DNA from 3 places in the Brevibacterium samyangense genome. Region 3 is predicted to be linked to each of the others. Evidence: predicted binding sites of a transcription regulator. Region 3 holds the regulator's gene; each other region holds the start of a gene.
The links. The regulator LexA, encoded in region 3, represses DNA repair genes until DNA is damaged. The targets are predictions, from matches to a motif close to TCGAACANNTGTTCGA.
Positions count from the first base shown of each region.

Region 1: a site for LexA is predicted at 2,846-2,861, ahead of uvrA (excinuclease ABC subunit UvrA). Genes of this name have one in related genera too.
Region 2: a site for LexA is predicted at 3,289-3,304, ahead of ABD172_RS05420 (TetR-type transcription factor C-terminal domain-containing protein). Genes of this name have one in related genera too.

Region 1 is NZ_BAAANO010000017.1:9,502-15,460, forward strand. Features, by position in the region: gene uvrA (excinuclease ABC subunit UvrA) at 1-2,710, opposite strand, end outside; gene ABD172_RS09260 (DEAD/DEAH box helicase) at 2,916-5,417, opposite strand; gene ABD172_RS09265 (YciI family protein) at 5,597-5,884, shown strand.
Region 2 is NZ_BAAANO010000009.1:62,051-68,009, forward strand. Features, by position in the region: gene ABD172_RS05410 (TAXI family TRAP transporter solute-binding subunit) at 1-911, shown strand, start outside; gene ABD172_RS05415 (TRAP transporter permease) at 952-3,084, shown strand; gene ABD172_RS05420 (TetR-type transcription factor C-terminal domain-containing protein) at 3,363-4,022, shown strand; gene ABD172_RS05425 (acyl-CoA dehydrogenase family protein) at 4,223-5,392, shown strand; gene ABD172_RS05430 (SDR family NAD(P)-dependent oxidoreductase) at 5,457-5,959, shown strand, end outside.
Region 3 is NZ_BAAANO010000012.1:25,856-31,814, reverse strand. Features, by position in the region: gene hflX (GTPase HflX) at 1-1,079, shown strand, start outside; gene ABD172_RS06330 (ATP-dependent DNA helicase) at 1,076-3,061, shown strand; gene lexA (transcriptional repressor LexA) at 3,128-3,883, opposite strand; gene ABD172_RS06320 (LysM peptidoglycan-binding domain-containing protein) at 4,247-4,606, shown strand; gene ABD172_RS06315 (histidinol-phosphate transaminase) at 4,616-5,815, shown strand; gene hisB (imidazoleglycerol-phosphate dehydratase HisB) at 5,812-5,959, shown strand, end outside.

The sequences.
Region 1 (5,959 bases), on a different contig from region 3:
TGTGGTCCGCGGACGCGATGACGTCGAGGTTGTGCTCGATGACGATCACCGTGTTGCCCTTGTCGACGAGGTTCTGGAGGACGTCGAGGAGCTTCCGGATGTCCTCGAAGTGCAGACCCGTCGTGGGTTCGTCGAGCACATAGACCGTCCGACCCTTCGTCCGCTTCTGGAGCTCGGCCGCGAGTTTGACGCGCTGTGCCTCACCGCCGGAGAGCGTCGTCGCCGGCTGGCCGAGGCGCACATAGCCGAGGCCGACCTCGACGAGGGTGCGGAGGTAGCGGGAGATCGAGGGAACCGCCTCGAAGAAGTCCGCGGCCTCCTCGATCGGCATGTCGAGGACATCCGCGATACTCTTGCCCTTGAAATGGGCCTCGAGGGTCTCCCGGTTGTACCGGGCACCGTGGCACACCTCGCAGGGGACGTAGACGTCCGGCAGGAAGTTCATCTCGATCTTGATCGTGCCGTCGCCGTGGCAGTTCTCGCAGCGGCCACCCTTGACGTTGAAGGAGAACCGGCCCGGCTGGTAACCGCGGATGCGCGCGACCTCCGTCTCCGCGAACAACTGGCGGACCTTGTCGAAGACACCCGTGTACGTCGCCGGGTTCGACCGGGGCGTCCGCCCGATCGGGGACTGGTCGACGTGGATGACCTTGTCGAGCTGATCGAGTCCGGTGATGCGCTTGTGCCGGCCGGGGACCCGCTTGGCGCCGTTGAGCACGTTCGCGAGTTCGGTGTAGAGGATGTCGTTGACGAGTGTCGACTTCCCGGAACCCGACACACCGGTGACGGCCGTGAGCACACCGAGCGGGAAGGAGACGTTCACGTCCCGCAGGTTGTTCTCGCGGGCGCGTTCGACCGTGAGGACACGGCCCTCGTCGACGGGACGGCGTGTGGTCGGCAGTTCGATCCGGCGGCGCCCGGCGATGTACGCACCGGTGATCGATCCCTCGGCGTCCGCGAGTCCCGGGACCGGACCGGAGTACATGACGCTGCCGCCGTACTCGCCGGCTCCCGGGCCGATGTCGACGATCCAGTCCGCGGCCTCGATCGTCTCCTCGTCGTGTTCGACGACGATGAGGGTGTTCCCGAGGTCGCGCAGGTGCACGAGCGTCTCGATGAGACGGCGGTTGTCGCGCTGGTGGAGACCGATCGAGGGTTCGTCGAGGACGTAGAGCACGCCGACGAGGCCCGAACCGATCTGGGTGGCGAGGCGGATGCGCTGTGCCTCACCGCCGGACAGGGTGCCCGCGGTGCGGTCGAGGCTGAGGTACTCGAGACCGACGTCGAGGAGGAACCGCAGCCGGGCGACGATCTCCTTCATCACCTGGGCGGCGACCTGGGCGTCACGGGACCCGAGCTCGAGGCCCGCGAGGAAGTCGAGCGACTGGTCGAGGGACATCCGGCAGACGTCCGCGATCGACTTCCCTCCCACGAGGACGTTGAGGATCTCCGGCTTGAGACGCGTCCCGTCGCAGGTGGCGCACGGGACCTCGCGCATGTACGACTCGTAGCGCTCGCGCGAGCTCTCCGATTCCGTCTCCTCGTGCTTGCGGAGGATGTACTGGTACACACCCTCGAACCCGGTCGAGTAGATGCGCTCACGGCCGAAGCGGTTCCGGTATTTGACCTCGACCTTGTAGTCCTTGCCTTCGAGGATCGCGGTGCGGTGCGCGCGGCTCAGGTCCTTCCACGGGGTCCGCAGATCGAACCCGAGTTCGTCGCCGAGACCCTTGAGGAGCCGGTTGAAGTACTTCGAGGTGGTCTTCCCCGTGGACCAGGGGGCGATCGCGCCCTCACCGAGCGAGAGGTCCTCGTCGGGGACGACGAGGGTCTCGTCCACCTGGAGGCGGGTACCGATGCCGTCACAGGCCGGGCAGGCGCCGAAGGGCGAGTTGAAGGAGAAGGTCCGCGGTTCGATCTCGTCGATCGTGAGGGGGTGCTCGTTCGGGCACGACATGTGCTCGGAGAAGGTCCGGACCGTACCGTCGTCGACGAGTTCGACCTCGATGCGCCCCTCCGCGATCGCGAGGCCGGTCTCCACCGAGTCGGTGAGCCGCTGGCGCATGCCCTCCCGGACGACGAGCCGGTCGACGACGACGGAGATGTCGTGCTTGTACTGCTTCTTGAGCGTCGGGGGCTCCGCGAGCTGGACCTGCTCGCCGTCGACGACCGCGCGGGAGAACCCCTTGGACTGGAGGTCCTGGAAGAGATCGACGAACTCGCCCTTGCGCCCACGCACGATGGGGGCGAGCACGAGGAAGCGGGTGCGTTCGGGGAGCTCGAGGAGCTGGTCGACGATCTGCTGCGGGGTCTGCTTCGTGATCCGCTCACCGCACACCGGGCAGTGCGGCACCCCGATGCGCGCCCACAGCAGGCGCATGAAGTCGTAGACCTCGGTGATCGTCCCGACGGTGGACCGGGGGTTCCGGGAGGTGGACTTCTGGTCGATCGACACCGCGGGCGACAGCCCCTCGATGATGTCGACGTCCGGTTTGTCCATCTGCCCGAGGAACATGCGGGCGTACGAGGACAGCGACTCCACGTAGCGGCGCTGACCCTCCGCGAAGATCGTGTCGAAAGCGAGCGAGGACTTGCCGGATCCCGAGAGTCCCGTGAAGACGACGAGCGAGTCACGCGGGATGCGGACGTCGACGTTCTTGAGGTTGTGCGCGCGGGCGCCCTGGACGACGAGGGTGTCGAGGTGCGAGATGCCCTCACCGGTACCGGTGCCGGCGGCCGAGTGCGGCTGCTGCGCGGCGGCGGGGGTGCGGGCGAGGGTGGCGGCGGTCTTCTCGGAAGTCACACGTCAACTCTAGTCGGAGGCACGGACACGAGCGGTGTGATCTCGAACAGGTGTTCCCATCCGGCCGCGCCCGTCCGCCCGGCGACAGTGCACCCACGCACAGTCGACCCACTCACATGGGCCCGACGTCGAGGATCTCGAGGACGACCTCCTCGGCCTCGTCGCTCGCGGCGACGTCCACCCGCGCGGTGATCGCCCAGTCGTGGTCGCCGGCGGGATCGGCGAGGACCTGACGGACCTCCCAGCACTCCTCCCCCGGGGTGATCCGGCACAGGGCGGCGGACCGGGCGTCCGCGTCGATCCCGAGGTCGCCGTACTCGTCGTAGAAGTCCTCGATCGCGTCCTCCCACCTCGCGGCGGTCCACCCGGACTCGCCGTCGAGTTCGCCGAGGCGGTCGTAGGCCGCACGTTCGGCGAGCAGCACCCGGTGGAACATCGTGTTGCGCACAAGGCGGGTGAAGCGCGTCCGATCGGCGCTCAGGCGCCCGTCGGCGGGAGCGAAGACCGCCTCGTCGAGGTCGTCCTCGGAGGGGTTCCGCAGCGCCTCCCACTCCTCGAGCAGACTCGAGTCGACGCGTGCGATGAGGTCGCCGAGCCAGGCCCGGATGTCCTCGAGCTCGGGGGTGAGCGCCTCCGCCGGGATCGTCTGCACGAGCATCCGGTAGACGTCCATGAGGTAGCGCAGCAGTCCGCCCTCGACCCGGGCGAGACCGTAGTACGCGACGAACTGCGAGAAGTTCATCGCCTGCTCGACCATGTCGCGGACGACGGCCTTCGGTTCGAGGCCGATCTCCTTCACCCACGGGGCACCCGAGGCGTACGCCTCGAAGGCCGCCTCGAGCACCTCGGCGTTCGGCTGCGGATAGGTGAGTTCGTCGAGGATCTCCATCCGCTCGTGGTACTCGACGCCGTCGGCCTTGAGCCGCCCGAGCTCGTCCCGTTTGATCCGATCGAGCTGGCCCTTGAGCACCGCGAACTGCACGGGTGTCGTCGCCTCGATGATGCTGAGGACGTCGAGGGCGTAGTCGGGCGACTCGCGGTCGAAGAGTTCGAGCGCGGCCATCGCGAACGGCGACAGCGGCTGGTTGAGCGCGAAGTTCGGGCCGAGGTCGTCGACGAGGCGGATCCGGACCCCGTCGGCGGTCTCCACCCGTTCGAGCACTCCGGCGGTGAGGAGCGACCGCCCGATGCGGATCGCCTGCAGATACAGGTCGAGCTTGGCCGCCCGGGACTCGTGGGTCCGGTCGATGAACGCACGGACCGTGTGGGCGCCGGCTCCGGGCCGGGCGAGGAGGTTGATGAGCGTCGAATGGGAGATCCGCATCCGGGAGACGAGCTCCTCCGGAGTACCGTTCACGAGGGAGTCGAAGCTCTTCTCCGACCATCCGACGAATCCGGTCGGAGGCTGCTTCTTCGTCACCTTCCGGCGCTTCTTCGGATCGTCACCGGCCTTCGCGAGCGCCTTCTTGTTCTCGATCTCGTGCTCGGGAGCCTGGACGACGACATAGCCGACGCTGTCGTAGCCGGCACGTCCGGCGCGTCCGGCGATCTGCTGGAACTCCCGGACGCTGAGCCGGCGCATCCGGCGCCCGTCGAACTTCGTGAGTCCGGTGAGGAGGACGGTGCGGATCGGGACGTTGATCCCGACGCCGAGGGTGTCCGTCCCGGAGATCACCGTGAGCAGCCCGGCACCTGCGAGCTGCTCGACGAGCCGGCGGTACTTCGGCAGCATTCCGGCGTGGTGCACGCCGATCCCGTGGAGGAGAAGGCGTTTGACGACGAGCCCGAATCCCTTGCCGAACCGGAATCCGGCGATCTCCTGCGCGATCGCGTCGCGTTGTTCCCTCGTCGTGAGGTTCGCGCTCACGATCGCGCTCGCGAGGTCGATCGCCTGTTTCTGCACGAAGGACACGACGTACACCGGCGCCTGATCGCGGCGGACGAGTGCGTGGAGTACCTCCTGGAGCGGCTCCTCGGAGTACCGGTACTCGAGCGGCACGGGCCGTTCGACCCCGGTGACGAGGGACGTCGGTCGCCCCGTCGTCTCCTCGAGGCCCCGGGTGATGTGCGACATGTCCCCGAGCGTGGCGGACATGAGGACGAACTGGGTCTGGGGCATCTCGAGGAGCGGCACCTGCCATGCCCACCCGCGCTGCGGATCAGCGAAGTAGTGGAACTCGTCCATGACGACGAGCCCGACATCGAGCAGCGCACCCTCCCGCAGCGCCTGGTTCGCGAGGATCTCCGCCGTCGCACAGATGATGGGAGCGTCCGCGTTGACGGCGGAGTCGCCCGTCACCATGCCGACGAGGTCCGGGCCGAAGGCGTCGGAGAGCTGGAAGAACTTCTCGCTCACGAGTGCCTTGATCGGAGCGGTGTAGAACGCCCGGCGGCCGGTGCTCACCGCGGCGAACAGGGCGGCGAGGGCGACCATGCTCTTCCCCGACCCCGTCGGGGTCGCGACGATCGTGTTGTCCCCGGTGAGGATCGCGAGGATCGCCTCCTCCTGTGCCGGGTAGAGGGTGATCCCGACGTCCTCGCAGTACTCGGTGAAGGTGGACCACAGGAGATCCGGATCGGCGAACTCTTCGGGGATCTCCGGGAGACGGGGCACGGATCCGACCTTTCGCACGATCCGGTCGGTGACGCCCGCGCCACCGGTGGGACCGAGAACTAGACTGCTGCGGGGAACGGCCCGATCACCTCGGCGGTGCGCGCGTGCGCCCCCGTCGCGGCCCCGGGACCGTCCTCCAGTATCCCCGACGACCACCCTCCGACCGAAACGAGTCACCCATGGCAGTCTTCGCCGTCACCTACGCCTACGGTCCCGACACCGACCACCGCATGTCCGTGCGCCCCGCCCACCGCGCGTGGCAGAAGGAGATCCTCGACGCCGGGATCCTCCTCGCCTCCGGGCCCCTCGAGGACGAGCAGCAGCCCGGAGGCCTCCTGCTCCTCACCGGGGAGAACGCCGAGGCGATCGCGGAGCTCCTCGCCCACGACCCCTATGCGGAGGCGGGGGTCATCGAGTCGACGACGATCCGGACGTGGAACCCGGTGTTCGGGCCCTGGAGCGAGTGACCGTTCCGTTCCTCCACCTCGGACGGGGCTCTCCCCCGGGAAGAGAACCTCCGGAAACGGCCGAGGCGCCGGTTC
Region 2 (5,959 bases), on a different contig from region 3:
CGATCGGCCGTCTCACGCCCTTGCGCAAGAAGCAGGCCACGATGGGCCGCCTGGGCGACGAGCACATGTTCGCCTACTACGGGGACGAGGAGTTCGCGAACCCCGAATGGGGCCCGCAGGACCTCCGCCTCGTGTGGGCACCGACCGCGCCGCATTCCCTCATGGTCACCGCCGCGAGTGGGATCGAGACGCCCGAGGACCTGCGCGGCAAGAAGGTCCCGAAGATCTCCGCGAACCCCTCCGTGAACAACAAGTACGACGCCCTCCTCGCCTACGGCGGACTCACCTGGGACGACGTCACTCCCGTCACCGTGAGCTACTCGGAACAGCCCGAGGCGCTCAAGAGCGGCAAGATCGACATCGCCTTCCAGCAGGTCTACGGCGCCTCGCTCTACGAGCTCGCGAACACGATCGACACGAAGTGGATCGGATTCGACCCCGCGGAGACCGAGAAGGTCGCCGCCCTGCAGGCGGTCGCTCCGGCAGTCGAGATCGAACCGTTCACGAGAGCGGCCGGTCAGGACGAGGGGCAGGAGGACTACGGCATGATCTACTCGGTACCCCTCACGTCCTATGCGGACCTCTCGGAGACCCAGGCCTACGAGACCGCGAAGGCGCTCCAGGAGCACTACCCGGACTACCGTGACGCGACCGTGACAACGGAGAACTGGGACCTCGAGCACGTCGTCACGATGCCGGTGCGGGTCCCCTTCCACGAGGGCACCATCCGGTACTTCGAGGAGATGGGCGTCTGGACCCCGGAGGCCGAGGCACGCAATGAGGCGCTCATCGAATACGGCGAGGAGCTGCGCGCCACGTGGCCGGAGTTCCTCGCACAGGCGGACACCTCCGGAGACCTCAAGGCCCAATGGACGGCGTGGAAGGACACGCACCTCGACCCGATCCCGTGATCACCACCGAGATCTTCCGATCGAAGAAACAGGAACGAACATGACCCAACGCATCACTCCCGTGTGGAAGGCGATCATCATCGCCCTCACCGTCCTCGGTGTGATCCTCACGATGAACCAGGCATTCTTCTGGAACCTCGGCGGAGTCACGATTCTCACGAACTCGTACCTCTACTACGTGCTCGCGCTGTTCATGCCGATCGTGTTCATCGTGTTCCCGGTCGCGAAGTCGCAGAAGGGCAAACCCGTCCCGGTCTACGACATGGCGATCGCACTGTTCACGATGGTCGTCTGCCTGTACTTCGGGTTCAACGGCGAGAACATCACGAACCTCGGCTGGGACAAGTCGCTCACCTACCCGACGATCACCCTCGTGTTCTCGATCGGCCTGTGGCTCATCGTGCTCGAGGCGCTCCGCCGTACCGCGGGACTCGTCGTCACCGTCATCGCGCTCGTGTTCTCGCTCTATCCGATGTTCGCCCTCGGCATCCCGGTGCCGTTCCTCCAGGGCATCCCGTACGACTTCGCGGACACCGCCCGCATCCATGCGATGGGTGTCGAGTCCATCCTCGGCCTACCGCTGCAGACCGCCGCGAGCATCCTCATCGGATTCCTCCTCTTCGGTGTGGCCCTCCAGCACACCGGCGGCGCCACCTTCTTCTACGACATCGCCCAGTCGGCGTTCGGCCGCTTCCGCGGTGGTAACGCGAAGGTCGCCGTCATCTCCTCCGGCCTCATGGGCATGATGTCCGGTTCCGCGGTCTCGAACGTGCTCACGACCGGACCGATGACGATCCCCGCGATGAAGAAGACCGGCTTCCCCGGTCGCTTCGCCGCCGGCGTCGAGGCGACCGCGGCGACCGGTGGCACGATCATGCCGCCGATCATGGGTACCGCGGCGTTCCTCATGGTGTCCTTCGTCGGCGTCCCCTATGCGGAGATCGCCCTCGCGGCATTCCTCCCCGCGATCCTCTACTACGTGGGCATCTTCGTCCAGGTCGACGCCTACTCGGGCAAGGCCGGCCTCAAGGGCGTGGCGAAGCACCTCCTCCCGCACGCCGGGAAGACCCTCGTGAAGGGATGGACCTACGTCGTCGCGCTCGGCGGCCTCGTCGTCATGCTCGCGATGGGCATCAACGAGTCCCAGGCGCCCTACTGGATCGTCCTCTTCCTCCTCGTCACGTCCCTCTTCAAGAAGCAGGACCGCCTCACCCTCACGTCCTTCGCGGACTTCGTCCTCGCGTGCGGCAAGACCGTCGCGGAGATCCTCGGCATCATCGCCGGTGTCGGCCTCATCGTCGGCGGCCTCTCGATGACCGGTGTCTCCCTGTCGATGGCGCGCGAACTCATCAACGCCGTCGGTGACAACCTCCTGCTCATCCTCATCGCCGGAGCGGCCACCTGCTTCATCCTCGGTATGGGCATGACGGTGTCCGCGGTGTACGTGTTCCTCGCGATCGTCCTCGCCCCGGCGCTCACCGGCCTCGGCATCAACCCGATCGCGGCGCACCTCTTCGTCATCTACTGGGCGACCGTCTCGTACATCACCCCGCCGGTCGCACTCGCCGCCTTCAGTGCCGCGGGCATTTCCGGGACACCACCGATGAGCACGGCTTTCACCGCGATGCGTCTGGGCCTCGTCACGTACATCGTGCCGTTCGCCTTCGTCCTCAACCCCGCGCTCGTCGCGCAGGGCGAGCCGCTCACGATCATCTACACCTTCGTATTCGCACTCATCGGTGTCTTCTTCCTCGGCTGCGCCTTCGAGGGCTTCATGATCGGTGTCGGCAAGCGCCTCACCGTACCCATGCGCGTGGTGCTCGGAATCGCCGGCATCGCGGCATTCGCCCCGGAGCTCACCTCGAGCCTCATCGGTGTCGCGGTCGGCGTCGCGGCGATGATCGTGACGAAGTTCTGGAACGCGGGCGATCCGTGGACCGCGGAGGAACGCGTCTCCCGGTACAAGCCCGCCGATGCGATGGACGACATCGAGGCCGACGAGACCGCGATGGCGCACGCCGGCGCGTCCCACGAGTTCTCCGCCGTCGGCCCCACCGCCACCCGCGGGCTGGCCGTCGACCTGGAGACCGGTCACACCGTGCTCCCGGACGACCCCCGGGCGGACATCCACGAGGGCGCGTCCGACGAACAGGGACACCGTCACGACTCCTGATCACCTGCGGTGATCGGCGGGACCACCCGCACGGATCACACACCGCCGAGGCGCCCCTCGGTGAGGACATCTCCTCACCGAGGGGCGCCTCGTGTGTGTGGGGCCGGCGACGTGCGCGGGGCTTCCGAAGCGTGGGCGGGGCCGACGTGTGCCGGTGGCCGGAAAAGGAATGCTGCGCATTTGGTAGGGTGATAAATCCGCCGATCGAATGCTCGTTATATTGAGACTTATATTGAGACGGCGGCCACAACCCGTGAGCACGCAGGCAGGAGCACCACATGCGAACGACGAACGGCCGCGCCGAGATCCTCCGCGCCGCGCGTGACACCTTCGCCCGGAAGGGATTCGACGGCGCCTCCATCCGGGACATCGCCCAGGAGGCCGGCCTGAGCCTCTCGGCACTCTATTACTACTTCCCGTCCAAACAGGACGCGCTCTACGAGCTCATCCGCGACGCGTACACGTGGTACATCGAGCATGCCCAGAGTGTCGTCGAGGCCGCCGGTGACTCGGTCCCGGACCGGGTGGCCCTGCTCGTGCGTTTCATCGTGCGGTACCGCACGCGGAACACGCTCATCAGCCGCGTCGTCCTCCGGGACACCGAGCGCCTCGACCCCGAGAGGTTCGACGACATCCACGGCCTGCAGCGCGCCTCGCGGGCCGTGCTCTACGACCTCATCGCCGTCGGTCGCACCGACGGCACGTTCCCGGTGGTCGACGCGGAGATCGCCGGGCGCGCGGTCCTCGCCATCACGAACGCGATCCCGCTCTGGTACCGCGAGGGCGGTTCGATCACCGCGGCGACGCTCGAGGAACAGTACGTCGTCTATGCGCTGCGCCTCCTCGGCTGGCAGGAGATCGACGCCCCCGGCACCGTCGAGCGTCTGCTCGCACTGCCACTCGCGGAGACGGGCGAGGTGGGTTACGTCGCGGCGTAGCCGCGCATGGAGCAGAGCGGCGTAGGGCCGCTTCGCCAGAGCGGCGTAGGGCCGCTTCGCCAGAGCGGCGTAGGGCCGCTTCGCCAGAGCGGCGTAGGGCCGCTTCGCCAGAGCGGCCTGAGCCCCTGTGACCGCCGTCTCCCCGCGGTGTTAGTCTGATCGAGCACTTAACGTTCGTTCAGTCAGTTGATGAGGAATCGATGCGCAGAACCATCTTCACCGAGGACCACGACGCGTTCCGGGCCATGTGCCGGGACTTCGTCGCGAAGGAACTCGCCCCGCTCTACCCGACGTTCGAGAAGCAGGGGAGGGTCGACAAGGAGTTCTTCGCGAAGATGGGCGAGCTCGGCCTCACCGGTCTCCAGGTCCCCGAGGAGTACGGCGGCGGCGGTCAGACGGACACCTTCACGTACAACGCGATCCTCAACGAGGAGACCGCGTACGCCGCGTGCTCGCTCGGCACCCTCCGCGTCCACCAGGACCTCGTGATCCCGTACATCCTCCATTACGGCAACGAGGAGCAGAAGCAGCGCTGGCTGCCCGGGATGGCCGCCGGCACGATGATGACCGCGATCGCGATGACGGAGCCGGGCACCGGTTCGGACCTCACGGGCATCCGCACGACCGCGAAGCTCGAGGGCGACCACTACGTCCTCAACGGCGCGAAGACCTTCATCTCCGGCGGGATCAACGCCGACCGCGTGCTCGTCGTCGCCCGTACCTCCCCCTTCGACCCGGAGAACCGCCGGGCGGGTCTGTCGATCCTCGTCGTCGACGCCCACTCCGAGGGCTTCGAGAAGGGCCGCAACCTCGAGAAGCTCGGCATCAAGACCCAGGACACCGCCGAACTCTCGTTCACGAACGTCCGGGTCCCGGTGGAGGACCTCCTCGGCGAACAGGACAAGGCCTTCGAGTACCTGTCCTTCAACCTCGCGCAGGAACGCATGACGATCTCGGTGAACGCGGTCGCCTCGACGAAGGCCGCGATCGACCTCGCGACCCAGTACGCGCACGAACGCAACGTCTTCGGTTCGCCTCTCAAGAACTTCCAGAACACGAAGTTCGTCCTCGCCGAGTGCTCGACCGAGTTCGAGGCCGCGCAGATCATGCTCGACCGTGCGATCGAGGCGCTCGACGCGAAGGAACTGAGCCCGGCGGACGCCGCCCGCGTCAAGCTCTTCACCACCGAGGTCCAGGCCCGCGTCACCGACAAGTGCCTGCAGATCCACGGCGGCTACGGCTACATCCTCGAGTACCCGATCGCCCGACTCTACGCGGACGCCCGCGTCACCCGCATCTACGGCGGCACCTCCGAGGTCATGAAGACGATCATCGCGAAGGACATGGGCCTGTCCGAGAAGCGGAAGTAAGGCCCCGTACAACCCCCAAGTCCCGGCCCGAACCGGCCGGGGACCGACGTTCGAAGGAGAACACATGGACATCTCGGGTCACGTCGCACTCGTCACCGGCGGTGCCGGAGGCCTCGGTCTCGCCACCGTCGAAGCCCTCATCGAGAAGGGCGCGAAGAAGGTGATCGTCGCCGATCTCGCGGGCGAGGAGAACATCGCCCACCTCGGCGACAAGGTCGCCTTCGTCTCCACCAACGTCGCGGAGGAGGACCAGGTCGCCGCCGCGATGGACAAGGCGCTCGAGTTCGGCGATCTGCGCGCGGTCGTGCACTGCGCCGGCATCGGCGGCCCCATGCGCCTCGTGCAGAAGGACGGCACCCCCGGCGACGTCGCGCACTTCAAGCGGATCCTCGACGTCAACCTCCTCGGCACGATCATCGTCGCGAGCCAGGCCGGCGCGCGCATGGCGAAGAACGAGGACATCGACGGCGAGCGCGGCGTCATCATCTTCACGGCCTCGGTCGCGGCGTTCGACGGCCAGATCGGTCAGACCGCGTACGCGGCCTCGAAAGGCGGAGTCGTCGGCCT
Region 3 (5,959 bases):
GCGCGGACACCGTCGTCGTCGACACCGAACTCGCCCCCTCCCAGCGGCGCGGGCTCGAGGACATCGTCAAGGTCAAGGTCATCGACCGCGTCGCCCTCATCCTCGACATCTTCGCGCAGCACGCGAAGAGTCGGGAGGGCAAGGCCCAGGTCGAACTCGCCCAGCTCGAGTACCTCCTGCCCCGCCTGCGTGGTTGGGGCGAGAGCATGTCCCGTCAGGCCGGTGGTCGTGTCGCCGGTGGCGCCGGGATCGGTTCGCGCGGACCGGGTGAGACGAAGATGGAGCTCGACCGGCGCAAGATCCGTACCCGGATGGCGAAGCTCCGGCGCGAGATCAAGGAGATGAAGCCGGCCCGGGAGACCAAGCGCCTCAATCGCAGTCGGCACCACACGCCCTCCGTCGCGATCGTCGGGTACACGAACGCGGGCAAGTCCTCCCTCCTCAACCGACTCACGGACGCCGGGGTCATGGTGCAGAACGCCCTCTTCGCGACTCTCGACCCGACGGTCCGCCAGGCGGTCACCGAGGACGGCCGGGAGTTCACCTTCACCGACACCGTCGGGTTCGTGCGGAACCTCCCGCACCAGCTCGTCGAGGCCTTCCGATCGACGCTCGAGGAAGCCGCGTTCTCCGACGTCCTCCTCCACATCGTCGATGCCGCACACCCCGACCCCGCCGGGCAGATCCAGGCGGTCCGGGAGGTCCTCGCGGACGTCGACACCTCGGACATCCCCGAACTCATCGTCTTCAACAAGGCCGACATCGCGGACCCGCTCGTCCTCGCGCAGCTGCTGCGCAACTTCCCCGGCAGCGTCGCGGTCTCCGCGGCCACCGGTGACGGGATCGCCGAACTCCGGCGCACGCTCGACGGGATGCTGCCCGTTCCGGCCTTCGACGTCACCGCGCTCGTTCCCTACGACCGCGGTTCGCTCGTCTCCCGGATCCACGACGAGGGCACCGTCCTCCACGAGGAGTACCTGCCCGAGGGCACGGCGGTCCAGGCCCGCGTCGACGCCGACCTCCACGACGCGTTGCGGCCCTACCTGAGGCCGGACATGTTCGCCGGTCACGAGGCGTGAGCCGTACGGAGGAGCTCCTCGCCGGTGCCGTCACGGCACTCGGGGGAGCGCCCCGCGAGGGACAGCAGCAGATGGCGGAGGCCGTGGGCAGTGCCCTCGACTCCGGCACCCACCTGCTCGTCCAGGCGGGCACCGGCACCGGGAAATCGCTCGCGTACCTCGTCCCCGCGGTCGAGTACGCGGTACGGACGGGGGAGCGGGTCGTCGTCTCCACCGCCACTCTCGCGCTCCAGGCACAGATCATCGACCGGGACCTGCCGCGCCTCGTGAAAGCGGTGAAGGACGACCTCGGCAGGCGCCCCACCTCGGCTGTCCTCAAGGGACGCCGGAACTACCTGTGCAAACACAAGCTCGACGGTGGGTACCCGGACGAGGCCGCAGGCATGCTCTTCGACCTCGGCGCGGACGCCCCGAGCGACCGGCCCGGTGGCGGGACGGACCCCGGGAGCACGACCCGCCTCGCCGAGGAGATCGCCCGGATCCGCTCGTGGGAACGCAGCACCACCTCGGGCGACCGCGACGACCTCGTCCCGGGCGTGAGCGATCGCGCGTGGGCACAGGTCTCCGTGAACTCCTTCGACTGCCTCGGCAGCCGGTGCCCCCTCTTCGAGGAGTGCTGGGCGGAACTCGCACGCGCGAAGGCGGCGGACTCCGACATCGTCGTGACGAACCACGCGCTCCTCGCGATCGATGCCTTCGGTGATGCGAACGTGCTGCCGGAGCACGCTGCAGTCGTCATCGACGAGGCCCACGAGCTCCGCGACCGGGTCACCAATGCACTCTCCGGGTCCCTCACGGTCTCGATGCTCGAGGCCGCTGCCGCCTCCGCGAAGCGGCACACGACGGTGCAGGAGGGAGTCGTGAACCTCCTCGAATCCGTGACGGTCGCCTTCGGGAAGGCCCTCGACGCGGCGGAGACCGGGCTCCTCACCCGATGGCCGGAACCACTCGAGACCGCGCTGCTCGCGGTCCGCGACGCCGCCCGCCAGATCTACTCCGACAGCGGCTCCGGCCAGGATCCGAAGGACGCGGACGCGGGCCGCCAGATGGCACGCGCGCGGATCCAGGAGGTGTACGAACTCGCGGAGAGGATCGCCGAGGGAGCGGCGAACGACGTGTGCTGGGTGTCCCGGTCGACGTTCCGGGAGCGGACGACGACCTCGCTCGTCGTGGCCCCCCTGTCGGTGGCCGGCACGATGCGCAGCGGGATCTTCGAGAAGGCCACCGTCGTCGCGACCTCCGCGACCCTCGCACTCGGGGGCCGGTTCGATGCGGTGGCCGCGTCGCTCGGGCTCGCCGGGCCCGAGGCGCCCCGCTACGACGCCCTCGACGTCGGTTCTCCCTTCGACTACGGGAAACAGGGCATCCTCTACGTCGCCTCGGCCCTCCCGCGCCCCGGCCGCAGCGGTCTCACCGAGGCGGCACTGCAGGAACTCGAGGAACTCGTCCGCGCCGCGGGCGGGGGAACGCTCGGGCTGTTCTCCTCGCGGTTCGCGGCCACCCAGGCGGCCGAGGCCCTCCGGGAGAGGACGGACCTGCCGATCCTCCTCCAGGGGGAGGACACGCTCGGCGCGCTCGTGTCCCGGTTCGCCTCGGACGACCGGACGTGCCTGTTCGGGACGATGTCGCTGTGGCAGGGCGTCGACGTGCCGGGACGGACGAACCGGCTCGTCGTCATCGACCGGATTCCGTTCCCCCGGCCCGACGATCCGCTCGTCACCGCCCGCACCCATCAGGCACACAGGAACGGGGCGAACGGGTTCATCACCGTGAGTGCCACGCATGCGGCACTGCGTCTGGCGCAGGGGGCCGGGCGGCTCATCCGCTCGGTCGGGGACCGGGGTGTCGTCGCGGTCCTCGATTCGCGGATGCGCACCGCGGGGTACGCCGGGTTCCTCCTCGACTCGCTCCCGCCCATGTGGCGCACGGACGACGGAGCCCTCGTCCGCGGGGCGTTGGAACGCCTGGCGAACGAGGGCTGACGGGCGGGTCGGGAGCGACCTGCGCGGTGACCGACCGGATGAACCGGTCGGGCCGGTGGACGCGGATCAGACCCGCCGGATGACGGCCACGACGATTCCCATGAGCGTCGCGTGGTCGCCGTCGATGGGCTCGTAGTCGGGGTTCTGCGGAAGCAACCACTGCTTCCCGCCCTTGCGTTTGAGGGTCTTCACGGTGGCCTCGCCGTCGAGGAGCGCCGCGACGATCTCACCGTTCTCCGCATCCGCCTGCTTCCGCACGACGACCCAGTCGCCGTGGCAGATGGCGGCGTCGATCATCGAGTCGCCGACGACCTGGAGCGTGAAGAGCTCGCCGGAACCGACGATCTGCTTCGGGAGGGCGAAGACGTCCTCGACGGACTGTTCCGCCGTGATCGGGCCACCGGCGGCGATGCGGCCGACCACCGGCACCATCGCCGTGTTCGCACTACCGTTCTCCGCCGCGGCGCGCGCGGCCTCCTCGGCCGGATTCACGACCTCGATCGCGCGGGGACGCTTCGGGTCCCGACGGAGGTAGCCGAGGCGTTCGAGCTGGGACAGCTGGTGGGCGACGCTCGACAGGGACGCGAGGCCGGCGGCCTCTCCGATCTCCCGCATGCTCGGCGGGTACCCGTGCACGTACACGGCCTGTTCGATCGTCTCGAGGACGAGTCGTTGCCGGGGGGTGAGGCGACGGTCCCCGGCGGCCGCCGAGCCCTCCGGGAAGTCGATGATGTCGCCGTGCTGTGCCCGGAACCGGGACACCTCGGTCTCGACGCTGTCGTTGCGCGGGCGGCCTCGCGGCCGCTTGGATTCCTGACTCATGTCGCTCCCCGTTCCGACGGATGATCGCGTTGCTCCCGTGAACGAGGACGCAGTCCGGGATCGTGCTCCGCTCCGTGCCCGGAACAATGCCGGGAACGGCGCCGGGGCCCGTGCCGGTACTCGTGCCGAGCCGATGTCCGATCGCGGGCCGGACTCTGTGTCCGTGCCTCCTGCAAGAGTGAGGATCACGGACGGCAACCTCGTTCGAATCCATCTTCGCACAGGTGTTCGAGATTCCTGGACATTTGTTCGATTGTCCGGTTCAATAGAACACGTGTTCGAACGAGTCCGTTCGCCTTCGACCACAGCACACCAGCGCGCTTCGCACCGTGAGCGCATTCGCACCAGAGGAGCTGACGCACGATGAGCGTTTCGCCGGTCTTCCCCCTCCCGGTCCCACCCACCGCACCCACGTCCGTTCTCGATGCCCGCGGCAGGCGCATCGTCCGGCTCGTGCGGACCCTCGTTCTCGCCGGCGTCGTTCTCGTCGTCGGTCTGTTCCTCGCTCTGTCGAACACCCCGCAGGCGACCGCGGCCGGCGCCGGTGGACTCGAGTCCTTCGACACGGTCGTCGTCGACGAGGGTGAATCCCTGTGGACGATCGCCGGTGACGTGGAGACCTCGACGGACATCAGGGACGTCGTTCTCGCGATCGTCGAGCTCAACGGTCTCGACTCCCAGATCGTGCACCCCGGGCAGGAGCTCGTCGTCCCCGCGCGATAGACTTCTCCGGTGACGACACTCGAGGATCTCCCCATTCGCGACGATTTGCGCGGCCGGACACCCTACGGCGCTCCGCAGCTCGACGTCCCGGTTCAGCTCAACGTCAACGAGAACGCCTTCGACGTCCCGGAGGACGTCGTCGCGGCGATCGAGAAGAACCTCCATGCGGTTCTCGCGGGGCTCAACCGGTATCCGGACCGCGAATTCACCGTGCTGCGCGAGAAGCTCGCGGACTACCTCTCCGGAGTTCTCACCCGGCAGGGCGGGACCTCCTCCCTCCGCGCCGTCGAGCCCGAGTGGCTCTGGGCTGCGAACGGCTCCAACGAGGTGCTGTCCCACATCGTCCAGGCCTTCGGCGGCCCCGGGCGGACCGCTCTCGGTTTCGTCCCCAGCTACTCGATGCACCCCCTCATCACCACGTCCACGGGTGCCGCATGGGTCTCCGTGGACCGGAACGCCGACTTCGGCCTCGACGCGCGTTCCGCCGTCGCGGCGATCGAGGAACACCGCCCCGACATCGTCTTCCTCACCACCCCGAACAACCCGACGGGTACCGGGATGCCACTCGAGGTCATCGAGGCGGTGCTCGCCGCGACCGCGGGGATCGTCGTCGTCGACGAGGCCTATGCCGAGTTCGCCCGGGACGGCTACGTCTCCGCGCTCACACTCCTCCCGGACAATCCGCGGCTCGTCGTCTCCCGCACGATGTCGAAGGCCTTCGCGTTCGCCGGCGTCCGCCTCGGGTACGCCGTCGCACATCCCGCGCTCATCGACGCACTCCGCCTCGTGCGACTGCCGTATCACCTCTCGGATCTCACCCAGGCCGCCGCCTGCGCCGCACTCGACCACGCCGAGGTCCTCCTCGGGAACGTCGACCGTCTCGTCGCGCAGCGCGATCGGATGTCCGCGACGCTCGCGGACCTGGGGTTCTCCGTGGTCCCGAGCGACTCGAATTTCCTCATGTTCGGTGGGATCCGTGATCCCCACGCCCTCTGGCAGAGCCTCCTCGATGCCGGTGTCCTCGTCCGCGACATCGGTATCGCCGGGCACCTGCGCGTCAACGCCGGCACGGAGGAGGAGACCACCGCGTTCCTCGAGGCCGTCACGGCGATCGTCCGCCGGGACCCGTCCGTTCTCGCCGCACGCGGCACGGGCGCCCACGTCACGGACGCACAGAACGCCACCACGCACGAAGGGGCCGGAGAATGACACATCGCACCGCCACCCGGAGCCGTGCCACGAGCGAATCGGAGATCACGGTCTCCGTCGACCTCGACGGCACCGGCACCTCCTCGATCGACACCGGGGTCGGTTTCTACGACCACATGCTCACCGCGCTGTCGAAGCACTCGC